Regions from separate parts of the Corynebacterium limaceinasi genome, predicted to be linked through region 2. Evidence: predicted binding sites of a transcription regulator. Region 2 holds the regulator's gene; the other holds the start of a gene.

Evidence for each region. Region 2 encodes LexA, which represses DNA repair genes until DNA is damaged. Its sites were predicted from a motif close to CGAACANNTGTTCG; they were not measured.
Region 1: ACLI1Q_RS05180 (HNH endonuclease signature motif containing protein) is a predicted target of LexA. The motif match lies at 2,604-2,617, and genes of this name have one in related genera.

Annotation. Positions count from the first base shown of each region.
Region 1 covers NZ_CP177100.1:1,037,441-1,044,918, reverse strand. Annotated here, with positions in the region: gene putP (sodium/proline symporter PutP) at 1-231, shown strand, start outside; gene ACLI1Q_RS05190 (HNH endonuclease family protein) at 266-832, shown strand; gene ACLI1Q_RS05185 (hypothetical protein) at 889-1,332, shown strand; gene ACLI1Q_RS05180 (HNH endonuclease signature motif containing protein) at 1,341-2,579, opposite strand; gene ACLI1Q_RS05175 (DEAD/DEAH box helicase) at 2,726-4,597, opposite strand; gene hutI (imidazolonepropionase) at 4,644-5,813, opposite strand; gene ACLI1Q_RS05165 (urocanate hydratase) at 5,814-7,478, opposite strand, start outside.
Region 2 covers NZ_CP177100.1:1,526,339-1,533,816, forward strand. Annotated here, with positions in the region: gene hrpA (ATP-dependent RNA helicase HrpA) at 1-3,370, shown strand, start outside; gene nrdR (transcriptional regulator NrdR) at 3,652-4,110, opposite strand; gene ACLI1Q_RS07470 (hypothetical protein) at 4,330-4,734, opposite strand; gene lexA (transcriptional repressor LexA) at 4,989-5,699, shown strand; gene ACLI1Q_RS07480 (DeoR/GlpR family DNA-binding transcription regulator) at 6,183-6,965, shown strand; gene ptsP (phosphoenolpyruvate--protein phosphotransferase) at 7,045-7,478, opposite strand, start outside.

The DNA of each region.
Region 1 (7,478 bases), 490 kb from region 2:
GTCGTCGCCATCGGCTGGGGCATGTCCCCGCTCGGCGATTCCCTCTACGAGATGGTTCCGGGCTTCTTCTCCGCACTCATCGTCACCGTTCTGGTCACCTTGGCTACCAAGCAGCCAGACCAGGAGGTCTTGGACGAGTTCGAGGAAGCCGAGAAGCTTGCCAAGCTCGTTGAAAAGGACGACTCCCTGGACTTCGAGGAAGCAGCAGAAAAGGTTTCCGATAACAAGTAGGAACCTTCCCGCACCTCGCGGAGTCCAATAGGACATGAAGTCCTATTACCTGGCCGCGCTATCATGCATAACCGCTCTCGTTATCGCATGGTATGCGTGGCCTTTTCCGCGTTTTGATGTCTCCACCGTGCCAGCTCGCACGGAATTGCAAGGCTACGACCGCGACGAGTTCGGCGGCTGGCAGCCCAACGGCGCATGCACTACGCGGGAGGCCATCATGGAGAACCAAGCCAGCGAGGCCTTCGCTGACTGCCGGCCACAATCCGGCACGATCTATGACCCCTACGCGGGCGAGACGATTTCAGCCACCTCCCCCATTGAGGTCGACCACATCTTCCCTCTTTCTGCCGCCTTTGACATGGGTGCCGCAGAATGGGACCAAGACACCAAGAGGCGTTTTGCCAACGATCCTCTCAACTTGGTGGCCACCAGCCGGAAGCTCAATCAAGAAAAGTCCGATTCCCTTCCTTCCGAATGGTTGCCGCCTGCCAACCGCTGCGATTACTCGCGGCGCCTCGCAGAGATCGCGCGGAAGTACGAGCTGCCCTTGTCCCGCGCGGACGTCCGTGCAATGAGAAGGCAATGTCGGTTCGATTTCTAGCAGGGAAATTGATTAGGGTGAACAAGGCAACTTTTCTTAACTGAAGGGCATCCTCCATGACTACTTTGTTCATCTTCCTGCACGTGGCAGCGGCCATCGTCCTACTTGGCCCCGTGTGCATTTCCACCTCCATCTACCAGACTCAGCTGCAGGGCGCAGCGCAGGGCGATAAGACGGCCCTCGGAGCCGCCCGCAACCTGCACAACATCACCAATACTTACGGCTACATTTCCGCCCTCGTGCCGGTCCTTGGTCTTGCTGTGTTCCTGTCTGATATCGAAACCTTTAAGAGCCAGGTCAACTTCCACATCGCCATCCTTGTGGCCATCATCGCGTGGTGCCTGCTCTTCTTCCTCATCCTTCCTAAGCAGCGCACGGCGCAGGCAGCCCTAGAGTCCGGCGATACCGCCAACCTGGGCTCCATTAAGAAGTCGCTGTCCGCTTTCGGCGGCGTCTTCAACCTCCTGTGGATCATCTGCCTTATCCTGATGTACCTCTAGGAAGCCATTTACTTTTCGGGGACAGTGTCATCGCTGTCCCCTTTTTCATGCGTGGACTCCTCCCTAAGCTCTTCTTTTAGTTGCTGCGCACCTGCATGCGCATTCTCCCGCCGCTTCTGCGTGGCCTGCGCCACCGTCTGCGCCCACCTGCGGTTCTTCGGCGCCAACGGTCCGCTCGCGGAGTCGTAGACCCACGTAGAGTCATCGAAAAGCCAGACGATGTCCCCACTTATCGGGTCCTTGATATAAAACGCCCTCCCATCGGTCTTTATATTGTGATGGTGCTGGCACAGGCAAGTGAGGTTTGCCGCCGAGGTCGGCCCACCATCTGCAAAGTCGTGCCGATGGTCCATCTGGGACGCCACCGCCGGCCGCGTACAGCCTGGCCACCGGCACGTGCCATCCAAGCCCTCTACAAACGCCCGGATATCTGGCGGAGTCACATAATTCGGGCTCTCCGCCTGACCGGCCTTCTCCATGTCCCTTGTCGTTGTCGCCCGAGCCTCTAGGTCATCCGCGGTCTCCGGGGATACCCAGCCTAAGTTTTGTACAAACGCGGGTGCATCCGGCAGGTCGCAGCGATACATATTCAACACGACCTTGGCCTTTGGTTGCGCCTTTCCGGTCAGCAGCTCCACTGCGGCCTCAGCCATCGTGAGGTCCTTGTCCGTAGCGATATCCCGAATATTGCGGTCGATTATCTCCGCGGTTTCTAACCCGACGTCCAGACAAACCGCAGCCCACTCCCCGCCTGTAGGTTCAACGCTATAGGCTTGCTTGCGGCGCGGATCCCGCGCGGCAATTGAGGGATCGAGGCGCACGATGAGCTCGCGTAACTTGCGGCGGAGATTGCGGTGCGAGGGCAGCTTTTGATTGGGGCGGGTTGGGGTCAAGTAGTTGGTCAGGGCGTCATCGATAGTAAACTTCTTCTCCGCATCAATGGCGCCGAGCTTGGCTAGGGTTTGGTCAATCGTAATCAGGCGGTCTAAATCTAAATGGAAATGCTGTTCTTGCCGGGCGCGCAGCCGCGGCAGCTCCTTTAATCGCTCGAAGGCGAAGATAATATTTCTAATTCGGGACTGACGCGCCCCAGTTAAGTCAGACAGGGATTGGCTAATAACTTCGATATCATCATCCGGGTCAGGGTGAAGCCTCTCCCAGAACTGGTATTCCGCTTTCCTAATCTCTGTAGCTGCACGGGAGGTAGAATTTTCCGGATTAGTATTGGCATAATATGGCGCATTCATGGACTTTCTTTCGAGAGATTTACTAGAACATGCTTTCGCCATACACCATACAAAACCGCCCCGACACACTACCCCCATTTATAGTAAAAGCGCAGGTCACAGGGCATGAAAAAAGGGCCTCTAAAAGAGGCCCTTTGGAGGTTTAATTAGTCGCGGAAGCGACCACCATGTTTGCGTCCACCGCCGCCGCCATCACGGCGAGGCGGGCGACCAGTATCCTTCTGAATCTTGATGAGCTGCCCAGAAATCCGGGTATCCTTCAGACGGTCCAGCACAGCTGGGTCCATGTTCTTCGGCAGGTCCACGAGAGTGTGTCCCACCGCAATGGTAATGCGGCCGAAGTCCTTGGCGGACAGGCCACCTTCGTTGGCGATTGCACCGACGATGGCACCTGGGCGGACATTCTGGCGCTTGCCGACGTCCAACCGGTACGTCTCAAAGTCACCATCCGGCCGCTTGGAGCCGCCGCGGTTCTTGCCGCCGCCCTTGAAGTCACGGTCGCGCTTGCGGTCATCGCGATCGCGGCGGTCCTTCTTTGGCTTGGGCAAAGGCTTGTCTTCCAATAGGAAGTTCTTGCCACCCTGGTGCATGACGGCCAGCGCCGCGGCGATGTCATCCATCGCGACGTCATTTTCTTCCGAGTACTTGCGCACCAAGTTGCGGAAGAAATCGGCCTGCTTGTTGTCCATGGACTGGGTGATGGCCTGCGCAAACTTTTCCTTGCGCTTTTCATTGACCTCATCGACGGAGGGCAGGTCCATCTCTTCGAGGCGTGCGTTGGTCACGCGCTCGATGGAACGCAGCATGCGGCGCTCGCGCGGGGTGACAAACAGGATTGCCTCACCGGAACGGCCAGCACGACCGGTGCGGCCAATGCGGTGCACGTAGGACTCGGTATCGTTCGGGATATCGAAGTTCACCACGTGGGTGATGCGCTCCACGTCGAGGCCACGTGCGGCGACGTCAGTGGCCACGAGGATGTCTAGGCGGCCATCCTTGAGCTGGTCGACGGTGCGTTCGCGCTGCGCCTGGGCGATGTCGCCGTTAATGGCAGCAGCGCTGTAGCCGCGATCGCGCAGGGCCTCGGCCACTTCTTCGGTCTCGTGCTTGGTGCGGCAGAAGACGATGATGGCGTCATAGGTAATGACCTCGAGGATGCGGGTGAACGCATCCATCTTTGCACGGTGCGGAATCAGCAGGAAACGCTGCTTAATGTTGTCGTTGGTACGGCGCTCGGACTTAACGGTTACTTCCGCCGGGTTGTGCAGGTACTGCTTGGACAGCCGGCGGATGGCATTAGGCATGGTGGCGGAGAAAAGCGCCACCTGCTTGCGGTCCGGGGTGCTTTCGAGGATGCGCTCGACGTCTTCCTGGAAGCCCATGTTCAGCATCTCATCGGCCTCATCGAGGACGAGGAACTGCAGCTGGGACAGGTCAAGCGAGCCCTTTTCCAAGTGATCGATGACGCGACCCGGGGTACCCACGATGACCTGGGCGCCGCGGCGCAGGCCAGACAGCTGGATGCCGTAGGCCTGGCCACCGTAGATGGGAAGAACCTCGATACCCTTGAGGGTTTCTGCGAAGGATTGGAAGGCATCTGCAACCTGCAGGGCGAGCTCGCGGGTAGGCGCGAGGACGAGTGCCTGCGGGTGGCGCGCATGCGGGTCAAGCTGGGACAAGACCGGCAGCGCGAAGGCTGCGGTCTTGCCGGTACCGGTCTGTGCAAGGCCCACGACGTCGCGGCCTTCCATCAGGATCGGGATGGTTTCTGCTTGGATGGGGGACGGCGTGGTGAAGCCTACTTTCGCAACGGCTTGCAGAATTTTATCTGGCAGGCCGAGGTGCTCGAACCCCTGGGAGTTGTCGTTGGCCGAGTCCTTGGACTCAGCGCCGGTGCCCTCAGAAGTATTCGCAGCCCTGGTGTCCTGGTTGACACCTTGCGAGTTGTCCTGAGATTCCGACTTATTAAAATCTTCCGGCTCGTTTACGCCGCCGGTGGCGTTATCGGTAATGCTCATTGCTCATCCAACCCTACGCGATACCGGCGGCAAACTCCATTCCTCGCTATACCCCCGCCACGAACGTGCGGTAGCTCAGCGGCATGCCCGGCCGGTAGGCCAAGTGCACCGCGCTGGGAGCATCGAGCACGTGCAGGTCAGCGGCAGCTCCTTCCACCAGGGTGCCCTTCGCGGGGCGGCCCTGCGGGTCGAGTCCGTTGCCCACATTATGGCGGCGCAGCGCCGTGGCACCACCGGTGGTGGCGGCGTGGATGGCCTCGTCGACGGATAGGTGCTGCTGCAGGACGGCCGTGGTCACGCAGTAGTTCATCGACGAAGTATAGGAGGTACCTGGGTTGAGGTTGGAGGCGATGGCGAGGGTGGCGCCGGCATCGAGAAGCGCACGGCCAGGCGCCAAGGGCTCGCGCGTGGAGAGATCGCAGGCCGGGAGCATGGTGGCCACGGTCTCGGATGCGGCGAGCTTTTCGATGTCACTATCGCTCAGGTAATTCACGTGGTCCACCGAGGCGGCGCCGAGATCGACCGCGAGGCTAACCCCCGGGCCCTCGCCAAGCTGGTTGCCGTGCACGCGCAGGCCAAGCCCCAACTTTTTACCGGCTTCGAGAACCCGGCGCGACTGCTCTTCATTGAACGCGCCGCGCTCGCAGAAGACGTCGATCCACTGGACGTATTCGGCAACCCCGTCCAGCATGGGGCCGACGACCTCATCGAGGTAGTCTTCCGCATCCGCTCCCGGCGGCACGAGGTGGGCACCCAGGAAGGTGACGTCATCGACATGCTGGGATGCCACGCGCGCGGCTTCCACTTCAGATTCCGTGTTGAGGCCGTAGCCGGTCTTGGTCTCGAAGGTGGTGGTGCCACCACGGCGGCCGGCTGCCACGCGCTCGGCGACGAGCTTATCCAAGCGGTCTGCCCCCGCCTCCCGGGTGGCGTCCATGGTCACCGCGATGCCGCCTGCCTCGTAGGAACCGCCGGACATGCGGGCCTCGAACTCGGCGGAGCGGTCACCGTCGAAGACCATGTGGGTGTGCGAATCCACCCAGCCCGGCAGGACGGCGCGCCCGCCCAAGTCCACCTGGTCATCGGCGGCAGGCGCCTGGGAAGCGGGGCCAATCCAGGCGATGGTGCCGTGGTCGGCGATAAGGGCGGCATCGTTAAGCGTGCCGTGCTCGCTGACCGTGCGGAGTTCAGAAATTCCGGTAAAAAGTGTGCTCATTTAATCCCTTGCCTTAAATTCCATGGGAACGCGAACGCCGCGCTCCTTGGCTACTTCCTCTGCGCGAGAGTACCCGGCATCGACGTGGCGGATAACACCCATGCCTGGGTCATTGGTCAGCACGGCGCGCAGCTTGGCGGCGGCGAGATCGGTGCCATCGGCAACCGTGACCTGGCCGGCGTGGATGGAGCGGCCCATGCCCACTCCGCCGCCGTGGTGGAGGGAGACCCAAGTCGCGCCGGAAGATACGGCGGTCATGGCATTAAGCAGCGGCCAGTCAGCGACGGCATCGGTGCCATCGAGCATGGCTTCGGTCTCGCGGTACGGGGAGGCAACCGAGCCGGAGTCGAGGTGGTCGCGGCCAATGACGATGGGGGCCTTGATCTTGCCCTCGCGCACCAAGTCATTGAAGAGCAGGCCGGCCTTGTGGCGCTCGTTGTAGCCAAGCCAGCAGATGCGGGCGGGCAGGCCCTCGAACTCGACGTATTCTTCGGCGGCGTCCAGCCAGTTGTGCAGGTGCTCGTTCTCTGGGAAGAGCTCCTTCAGGGCTTCGTCGGTGACCTTGATGTCTTCGGGGTCGCCGGACAGCGCTGCCCAACGGAACGGGCCCATTCCCTCGCAGAACAGCGGGCGGATATAGGCGGGAACGAAGCCGGGGAACTCAAATGCGCGCTGGTAGCCGGCGTGGCGCGCCTCATCGCGGATGGAGTTGCCGTAGTCAAAGACCTCGGCGCCCTCGTCCTGGAATTCCACCATCGCCTGGACCTGTGCGGCCATGGATTCGCGGGCCTTTTTGGTAAAGGTCGTGGGATCGGCCTTGGCCTCGGACTGCCAGTCATCCACGGTGATTTCGGTGGGCAGGTAGGACAGTGGGTCGTGCGCGGAGGTCTGGTCGGTGACGATGTCTACCTTGAATTCCCCGGCGCGCTGGCGGCGCAGCACCTCGGGGAAGACCTCGGCGGCATTGCCCACCAGGCCGACAGAAAGGGCCTTTTTGTTTTCCTTGGCATCGAGAACCAAGCGCAGGGCCTCGTCCAGGTCGGTGACCACTTCATCGAGGTAGCGCTTGTGCTGGCGGCGGCGCAGGCGGTGTTCATCCACGTCCACGATGAGCACTGCTCCGCCGTTCAGCGTCACGGCGAGCGGTTGGGCACCGCCCATGCCGCCGCACCCGCCGGTCAGGGTCAGGGTGCCGGCCAGGCTGCCCTCGAAGCGCTTCTTGGCCACGGCCGCGAAGGTCTCGTAGGTGCCCTGCAGGATGCCCTGGGTGGCGATGTAGATCCAGGAGCCGGCCGTCATCTGGCCGTACATCATCAGGCCCTCGTCCTCGAGCTTGCGGAAGTGCTCCCAGTTGGCCCAGTCGCCCACCAGGTTGGAGTTGGCGATGAGCACGCGCGGTGCCCATTCATTGGTCTTCCAGATGCCCACCGGCTTTCCGGATTGGACGAGGAGGGTTTCATCGCTTTCTAAGTCCTTCAGCGATTCCACAATGGCATCGAAGGCCTCCCAGCTGCGCGCTGCACGACCGGTACCGCCGTAGACCACGAGGTCCTCGGGGCGCTCGGCAACCTCGGGATCGAGGTTATTCATCAGCATGCGCAGTGGCGCTTCGGTTTGCCAGGATTTTGCGTTGAGTTCGGTGCCGCGGGGTGCGCGGACTTCGCG
Region 2 (7,478 bases):
GGAAATGCAGCGCGATCGCTTCCTTAATAAATACGACACCATCATTATCGATGAGGCGCACGAGCGCTCGCTGAATATCGATTTCCTCTTGGGGTATCTCAAGAGGTTGCTTCCCAAGCGGCCCGATCTCAAGGTGATCATCACCTCCGCAACCATCGATCCGGAAAGTTTTGCCGAGCACTTCGCCCAACCCAATGGCACCCCCGCGCCCATCATTGAGGTCTCCGGGCGCACGTACCCGGTAGAAATCCGCTACCGTCCCCTCGAATTCGAGGCCGGTGGAAAGCTGGTGGATCAAGACCCGCTCGATGGCTTAACCGAGGCCATCGAGGAGCTCATGGCAGAAGGCGACGGCGATATCCTCTGCTTTTTCCCCGGCGAGCGCGATATCCGCGATGCCATGGAAGCCATCGAGGCCAAAAAATGGAAAAACGTCGAGGTTGCTCCCCTCTTCGGGCGCCTATCCAACCAGGAACAACACCGCGTATTTAGCAATCACCGCGGGCGGCGCATCGTTTTGGCCACCAATATCGCCGAAACCTCGCTGACCGTACCCGGGATCCGCTACGTCGTGGATACCGGCACTGCGCGCATCTCGCGCTATTCCACGCGGACCAAGGTGCAACGCCTGCCCATCGAGCCGATTTCGCAGGCCTCTGCTAACCAGCGCTCCGGTAGGTGCGGCCGCGTCGCCGATGGCATCGCCATCCGCCTCTATAGCGAGCAGGACTTTCAAAGCCGTCCGGAATTTACTGACCCGGAAATCCTGCGTACCAACCTGGCCAGCGTCATTTTGCAGATGGTCTCGCTCAAGCTCGGCGATATCGAGCAATTCCCCTTCCTCCAGCCACCCCAGTTCAAGGCCATTCGCGATGGCCTCAACCTCCTCCACGAGCTCGGGGCGCTCCAGGATAAGCACGAGAAGCCCACGCTGACCGAAACCGGCCGCAACTTGGCCCGCATCCCACTCGATCCACGCATGGCGCGCATGCTTATCGAGGCCCATACCAACGGCTGCCTCCACGATGTCATCATCATCGTTGCCGCCATGACCATCCAAGACGTGCGCGAACGCCCGCTGGACTACCAAGCGCAAGCCGATCAGGCGCACGCGCGCTTTAAGGACAAGACCTCTGACTTTTTGTCCATGCTGAAGTTGTGGGATTACATCAAGCAGACCCGCAATGAGCAATCGGGCAATAAGTTCCGCAAGCGCATGAAGCAGGAGTTCCTCCACTACATGCGCATCCGCGAGTGGTTCGACTTGGTCCGCCAGCTCAAAGACGTCTCCAAGCAGCTGGGGTGGGATTACCAAGAAGCCACCGAGCGCCGCTCCGACGATATTCACATCGCGCTGCTATCCGGACTGCTATCCAATATCGGCGCCCGCGACGGTAATTCCAAGGAGTTCCACGGCGCGCGCAATACCCGCTTCCTCGTCTTTCCAGGTTCCGCCTTATCCAAAAAGCCGCCGGAGTTCCTCATGGCGGCTGAGCTCGTCGAAACCTCTCGGCTTTGGGCCCGCGACGTCGCCGCTATCGACCCATCGTGGGTGGAAAAGCTCGGCGCCGACCTGCTCAAACACAACTATTCCGATCCCACGTGGTCCCGCAAGCGCGCGGCCGCCATCGCACACCAGAAGTCCACGCTCTACGGCGTGCCCATCGTCGCGGATCGCACCGTGCCCTATCACCGCGTGGATCCCGTCGCTGCGCGCGATATGTTCATCCGCAATGCGCTTATCGCCGGCGAGTGGAATGCGCATCATGACTTCCTCAAGGCAAACGCGCAGGCCCTTGATGAGGCCGCCGAGTACGAGGAAAAGGCCCGCCGCCGTGGCCTCATCGTGGATGAGGATACCCTCTTTGATTTCTATGACCAGCGCATTCCAGACAAGGTCACCACGGGCCGGCATTTCGATTCCTGGTGGAAGAAAAAGCGCCGCCAGAAACCCGATCTGCTGAATTTCGACCCAGCCACGCTTGTCGATGACTCCCACGACGTCACCGAAGTCTCCTTCCCCGATCACTGGCGCAAGGGCTCCATCGATTACGAGCTGACCTATAAATTCGAGCCCGGCGATCCCCTCGATGGCGTCACCGTCATGGTTCCCGTTCCCATGCTTGCCGGCCTCGATACCGAAGGCTTCGATTGGCTCGTCCCCGGCCTGCGGCTCGAGCTCGTCAACGAGCTTATTCGTTCCCTTCCCAAGGCCCTGCGGCGCACCGTCGTGCCCGCCCCAGAATTTGCCGAACGCGCCATGGAACGCCTCATCCCCTTCGAAGGACCGCTTACCCAGCAGCTTGCCGATGTCCTGCGCGAGCTCGGCGGCCACGGCATCAACGCCTCCGACTTCCAACCGGACAAGCTGCCGGAACATTTGCGGATGAATTACGCGGCCATCGACAAGCGTGGCACCATCATCGATTCCGATAGGGACCTTGCCGCCCTGCGCGAGCGCCAGGCCGGCCACATTAAATCGTCCGTCTCGCGGGTAAGCCGCACCGCCGAATCCACCGCGGTCAGCGAGTGGACCGACGATACCCTCGGCACCGTTGACGAGACCGTCACCACCACCGTCGATGGCCACGAGGTCACCGCCTACCCAGCATTGGTGGCTACCAAGGAAGGCGTCGAGCTTAAGGCTCATCCCACCAAGGCGGCTGCCGATGCCGCCATGGTCACCACCACCCTCACGCTTTTGATGCGCGAGATTTCCGTCTCGACCGCGCAAATGGTCAAGGGGCTTCCCTTGCAGCAACGCGTTGCCGTGGATTCTTATCCGCATAGCGGCGCAGACGGGCTGGTGAATGACGCCCGCGTAGCGGCAATCCGCGACCTCATGCTCGAAGCCGGCGGCCCCGTGCGCTCGCCAGAGGCGTTTTCCGAGCTCAAGGATACCGTGAAACCGCAGGTCCCCGGCCGCGTGCGACAATCAATCGTCTCGATCGCGCCTGGCTTGGCTGAGTACTCCAACCTCCGCGCCGAGCTTTCCCAGTGGGACGGTCCCGCCATCAACGATATGGAAAACCAACTTAATTTCCTTCTTCCGCCGAATGCCATCACCGTGCACGGAGCCGCGCACCTGCGCCACCTTCCCCGCTACATCCAGGCAATGCGCATCCGCTTGGAGGACATGTCGCTCGATCCGGATCGCGATGCGGACCGCCAAGCAGAGGTCGATAATGCCAAGGCCTACCTAGCAAACCGCCTCCGAAACCTTCCCGCGGGCCGCGAAAAGACCCGCGAGGTCAAGGACATCCACTGGATGATTGAGGAATTGCGGGTCTCGCTTTTTGCCCAGCGCCTCGGCACGGCCCACGCAGTATCCCTGCGGAGGATTCAAAAAGCGGTGGATAAGCTGCGCTAGTCTCCCCAACGTCACGGTCCCACCGCCGACCGAGGACCCCGGCTCCCCGCTACGGACGCCCGGTCCGCTGGCTAGCCGTCCGGCCTGCTGGCCGCTCGGTCTGCTGGCTGGCCACCCGGCCGGCCGTACCTAAGCTAAAAATCTGCTTACTCGGCCGCCGGCGGCGTGAACATTGGGCAGGCTCTAGCGGAATCATGCGCACAAAATGCCATTTAAGACTGCTTCGATCCTGCGCAGGAACGGCCGTATCACGGCTGAGAAATCGTCCTACACTGCGCAGTTTAAAGGTCCCCGCGATCGCGGCGCCGCATCAAACGAATCTCCGATTCAAAGTCATCCGCGCTCTCGAATGATTTATACACCGAGGCAAAGCGCAGATATGCAACCTCGTCTAGGTCACGCAGCGGCTCGAGAATCGCTAGCCCGATTTCGTTGGCATTCACCTGCGAGGAACCATGCCCCCGCACCGTTTCCTCAACCTCTTGGGCCAACTTTTTTAAGGCATCATCGCTAACGTCACGACCCTGGCACGCGCGCCTAACGCCCCGAATGAGTTTATCCCGGCTAAATGGCTCAGCAAGGCCATTTCTCTTAACAACCAGCAGTACGGCCTTTTCCACAGTGGTGAAGCGCCCCTTGCAGGAAGCACACTCCCGCCGGCGCCGTATCGATGCGCCAGCATCAACCACGCGCGAGTCAATAACGCGGGATTGTTCGTTATGGCAAAACGGGCAGTACACACTAGTCCTTTCGCTAATTTAGCTTCTCGGTTTAGTTTACCTCCCAAGGCCAAGCCAAAAACCTGACATCATTGCGAAAGACCTCTCCTGCTCGCGTGCCGGTCTCCGTGAAGCAAGCAGGCCCTATCTGCCGCTGGTAAACAAGCTGCTGCCTAACAAGGCTCCAAGCCTTAAACCCCGAAGTGCCTGCTTTAGTGGCCTGCTTTAGTACACGCAGCGCTACTGACCGATCGCTGCTTCTACTTGCTGTACCGAAGCGCCAGGATCAGTCGGCGTTTCAGCATTCGTACCCATCAGCCCGCCGGCAATCGTGCCGAAAAATACGGCAGCGCCAAATACTGCACCAAGGAGGTAATTCTTGCGCGAACTTTGCGCATCGTCTTCTTTCATCGGCCTGTTCGCGAAATCAGGTAAGAAACTTTCATCAGTCCACGTATTCGAATAACCTTCACGATTCGTTCGATATACGGAATTTAAGGTCCTGATTTCCCTCTTTTCGGAAGGAGAATGCTGCACGCCCCAGCTTTGATCATCAATATCCCAAATGGCGGCTGAAGGGACGATCTGTGGACGTGCCGCGCGTTGTTTAACCGTGTTATTGCGAGAGTTAAGTAGTTGAGACATTGCTTTCCTTTCGACGACCGCCGTAAGTCTAAAGCGGCCCCTTGACACAGCAAGAGCTCAATGTCGCTCCTGTGTTCGAGACTGTTTCTATGTTCGATTTATAGCACCCCTTCGAAAACCTGTCCAGTTTTTCGCGTAAATCTCGAACGCTTGTACTTTTCGTGCTACAAATGAGTTATGGCACGCAGGTGTCACCCAGTCCCTTTTCAAGCTACGAACGCAGAAACCTCAGACCCCCTAGCTAGGAGCCGCACATGGGCCGCAAGAAAGCAAGCACCGCAAAGAACGATTACGCCTCCCTTTCCGAAAGGCAACGCCGCATCCTTAACGTCATCAGCGATGCAGTGATGCTCCGCGGTTACCCGCCCAGCATCCGCGAAATTGGTGACGCCGCCGGCCTGCAATCCACCTCATCCGTGGCCTATCAGCTCAAGCAGCTTGAGGAAAAGGGCTTCTTGCGCCGCGATCCCAATAAGCCCCGCGCGGTCGACGTACGCCACCTCAACACTGACGACGCCGAAAAGAAGCCGGGCCGCAAGTCTAAGGAGATCCCCGATACCTCTGCCCGCGGCCCTGAAGAGTCTGCCGCCGTAGCTTATATTCCCGTCGTTGGCCGCATCGCCGCCGGTGCACCAATCACCGCAGAGGAAAATATCGACACGTATTTCCCCATGCCAGACGAGGTCGTCGGCGGGGGCGAGCTCTATATGCTGCAGGTCGTGGGCGATTCCATGCAGGATGCCGGCATCCTCAACGGCGACTGGGTCATCATTCGGTCGCAATCGGTGGCTGAGGAAGGCGAGTTTGTCGCCGCGCTTCTCGATGGCTCCGAGGCCACCGTCAAGGAATTCCACCGCGATTCCTCTGGCGTATGGCTCCTTCCGCACAACGATGCCTACCCGCCCATCAACGGCGATGATGCGGAAATTATGGGCAAGGTAGTATCCGTCTTCCGCAAACTCTAAGCCCCGGCAAGCTACGTTAACCAAGCCGCACGCGAGTTTTCGCCTGCGGCTGTTGTCGCCGCCTGCACTCTGCGCCCGCTTTCTTGAAACCCGCTCTTTGCACTTAGTACGCTGCCCTGTTTCCCCTGCTTGGGGAGCAGGGCCTACGAGTTTTAACACATTCCATGCCTTTCTGCCTCGCAATCGCGCCCCAAAAGCCAACTTAAGCGCGCGGGACTTATTGAAAAAGCACCCCCGAAATAACGGATCTGTAAGTTAAGCGCTACTAGGGTTGGCTTTCAACTAGGGCAAATATAGCTGACTGACCTGCGGCTTTCATCCCAAACCAGACAACGGCGCACACCCTAATTTTTGTTTTCGTCCGATTACCGCCGAATTTTGACACAATGGAGGGAGAAATCCCACATCAGTTAGCTTTCACCGAACGCCTGCATTCGCAGACGGAGTAACCGCCCGGACGAAGGCAAGGAGCAAGGAGGGTCTGTGTACGCAGAGGAGCGACGCCGCCAGATCGCGTCCCAAACTGCCGTCGAGGGTCGCGTGAACGTCACCGAATTATCGGAGCGTTTCGACGTGACTGCTGAAACCATTCGCCGCGACCTAGCCGTGCTAGATCGTGAGGGCGTTGTCCACCGCGTTCACGGTGGCGCCGTGGCTTCGCAGGCGTTCCAGACCGCGGAGCTCACCCTCGATACCCGCCAGCGTTCCGCATCTGGGGCCAAGGCTGCCATCGCGCACGCCGCGCTCGATTTCCTTCCCCCTGGCGGCGGCAGCATCTTCTTGGACGCCGGCACCACGATTAATACCTTTGCCGAGCTCATCAGCCAGCAATACCCGCAGGCGCAGTTCAATATCGTCTCCAATAGCCTGCCCATCGCGCTGTCGCTAGCCAATAGCGGCGTTCCCGATGTCCAGCTCCTCGGCGGCACCGTACGCGCTATCACCCAAGCCGTCGTCGGCGATACCGCCTTGCGCACCATGGCGCTCATGCGTGCCGATGTCGCCTTCATCGGCACTAATGCCCTGACCCTCGACCACGGCTTGTCGACGGCCGATTCCCAAGAAGCAGCCATCAAATCTGCCTTCGTCACGAATGCCCACAAGGTCGTGGTCATGTTTGATTCCAGCAAATTGGGCAACGACTATCTGGTGAGCTTCGCTTCCATTGCCGATATCGATGTCGTCATCACCGATTCCGGCGCACCGGAATCCTTCGTTGACGCCCTGCGCGAGCGAGAGATCGATGTCGTGCTCGCCAGCGAATAGCTCCAACACGCGCACGACTTCGCCCTCCCTACTCCGGTGCCATTTCTCACCGAGGTAGGGAGGGCGAAACCTTTGGCCGTTAGTTGAACTTTTCTATCTGCTCCATCGCTGCGGCGCGGGCGGCGGAGGGGCCTTCGGAGTTGAGGGCGGCATCGGCAAGCTGTTGGCACTGGTCAAAGGTCAGCTCGGCCAATTGGGCGCCAACGCCGGCGACTGCGGTCGACGCAGCCGACAAGGAATTGACGCCAAGGCCGGTCAATACGCAGGCCAATAGCGGATCGGCTGCAGCCTCGCCGCACACGCCAACCGGTACGTTGTATTCGTGCCCTGCAATGCAGGTGTGCTGGATAAGCCTCAGCACGGCCGGCTGCCACGGGTCGGTGAGGTACGCAAGCTGAGGCGACAGGCGGTCAGCGGCCATCGTGTACTGGGTGAGGTCATTGGTGCCGATGGATACGAAGTCCAGATGCGGCATGATCTTATCCGCCATCAGCGCTGCTGCGGGCACCTCAA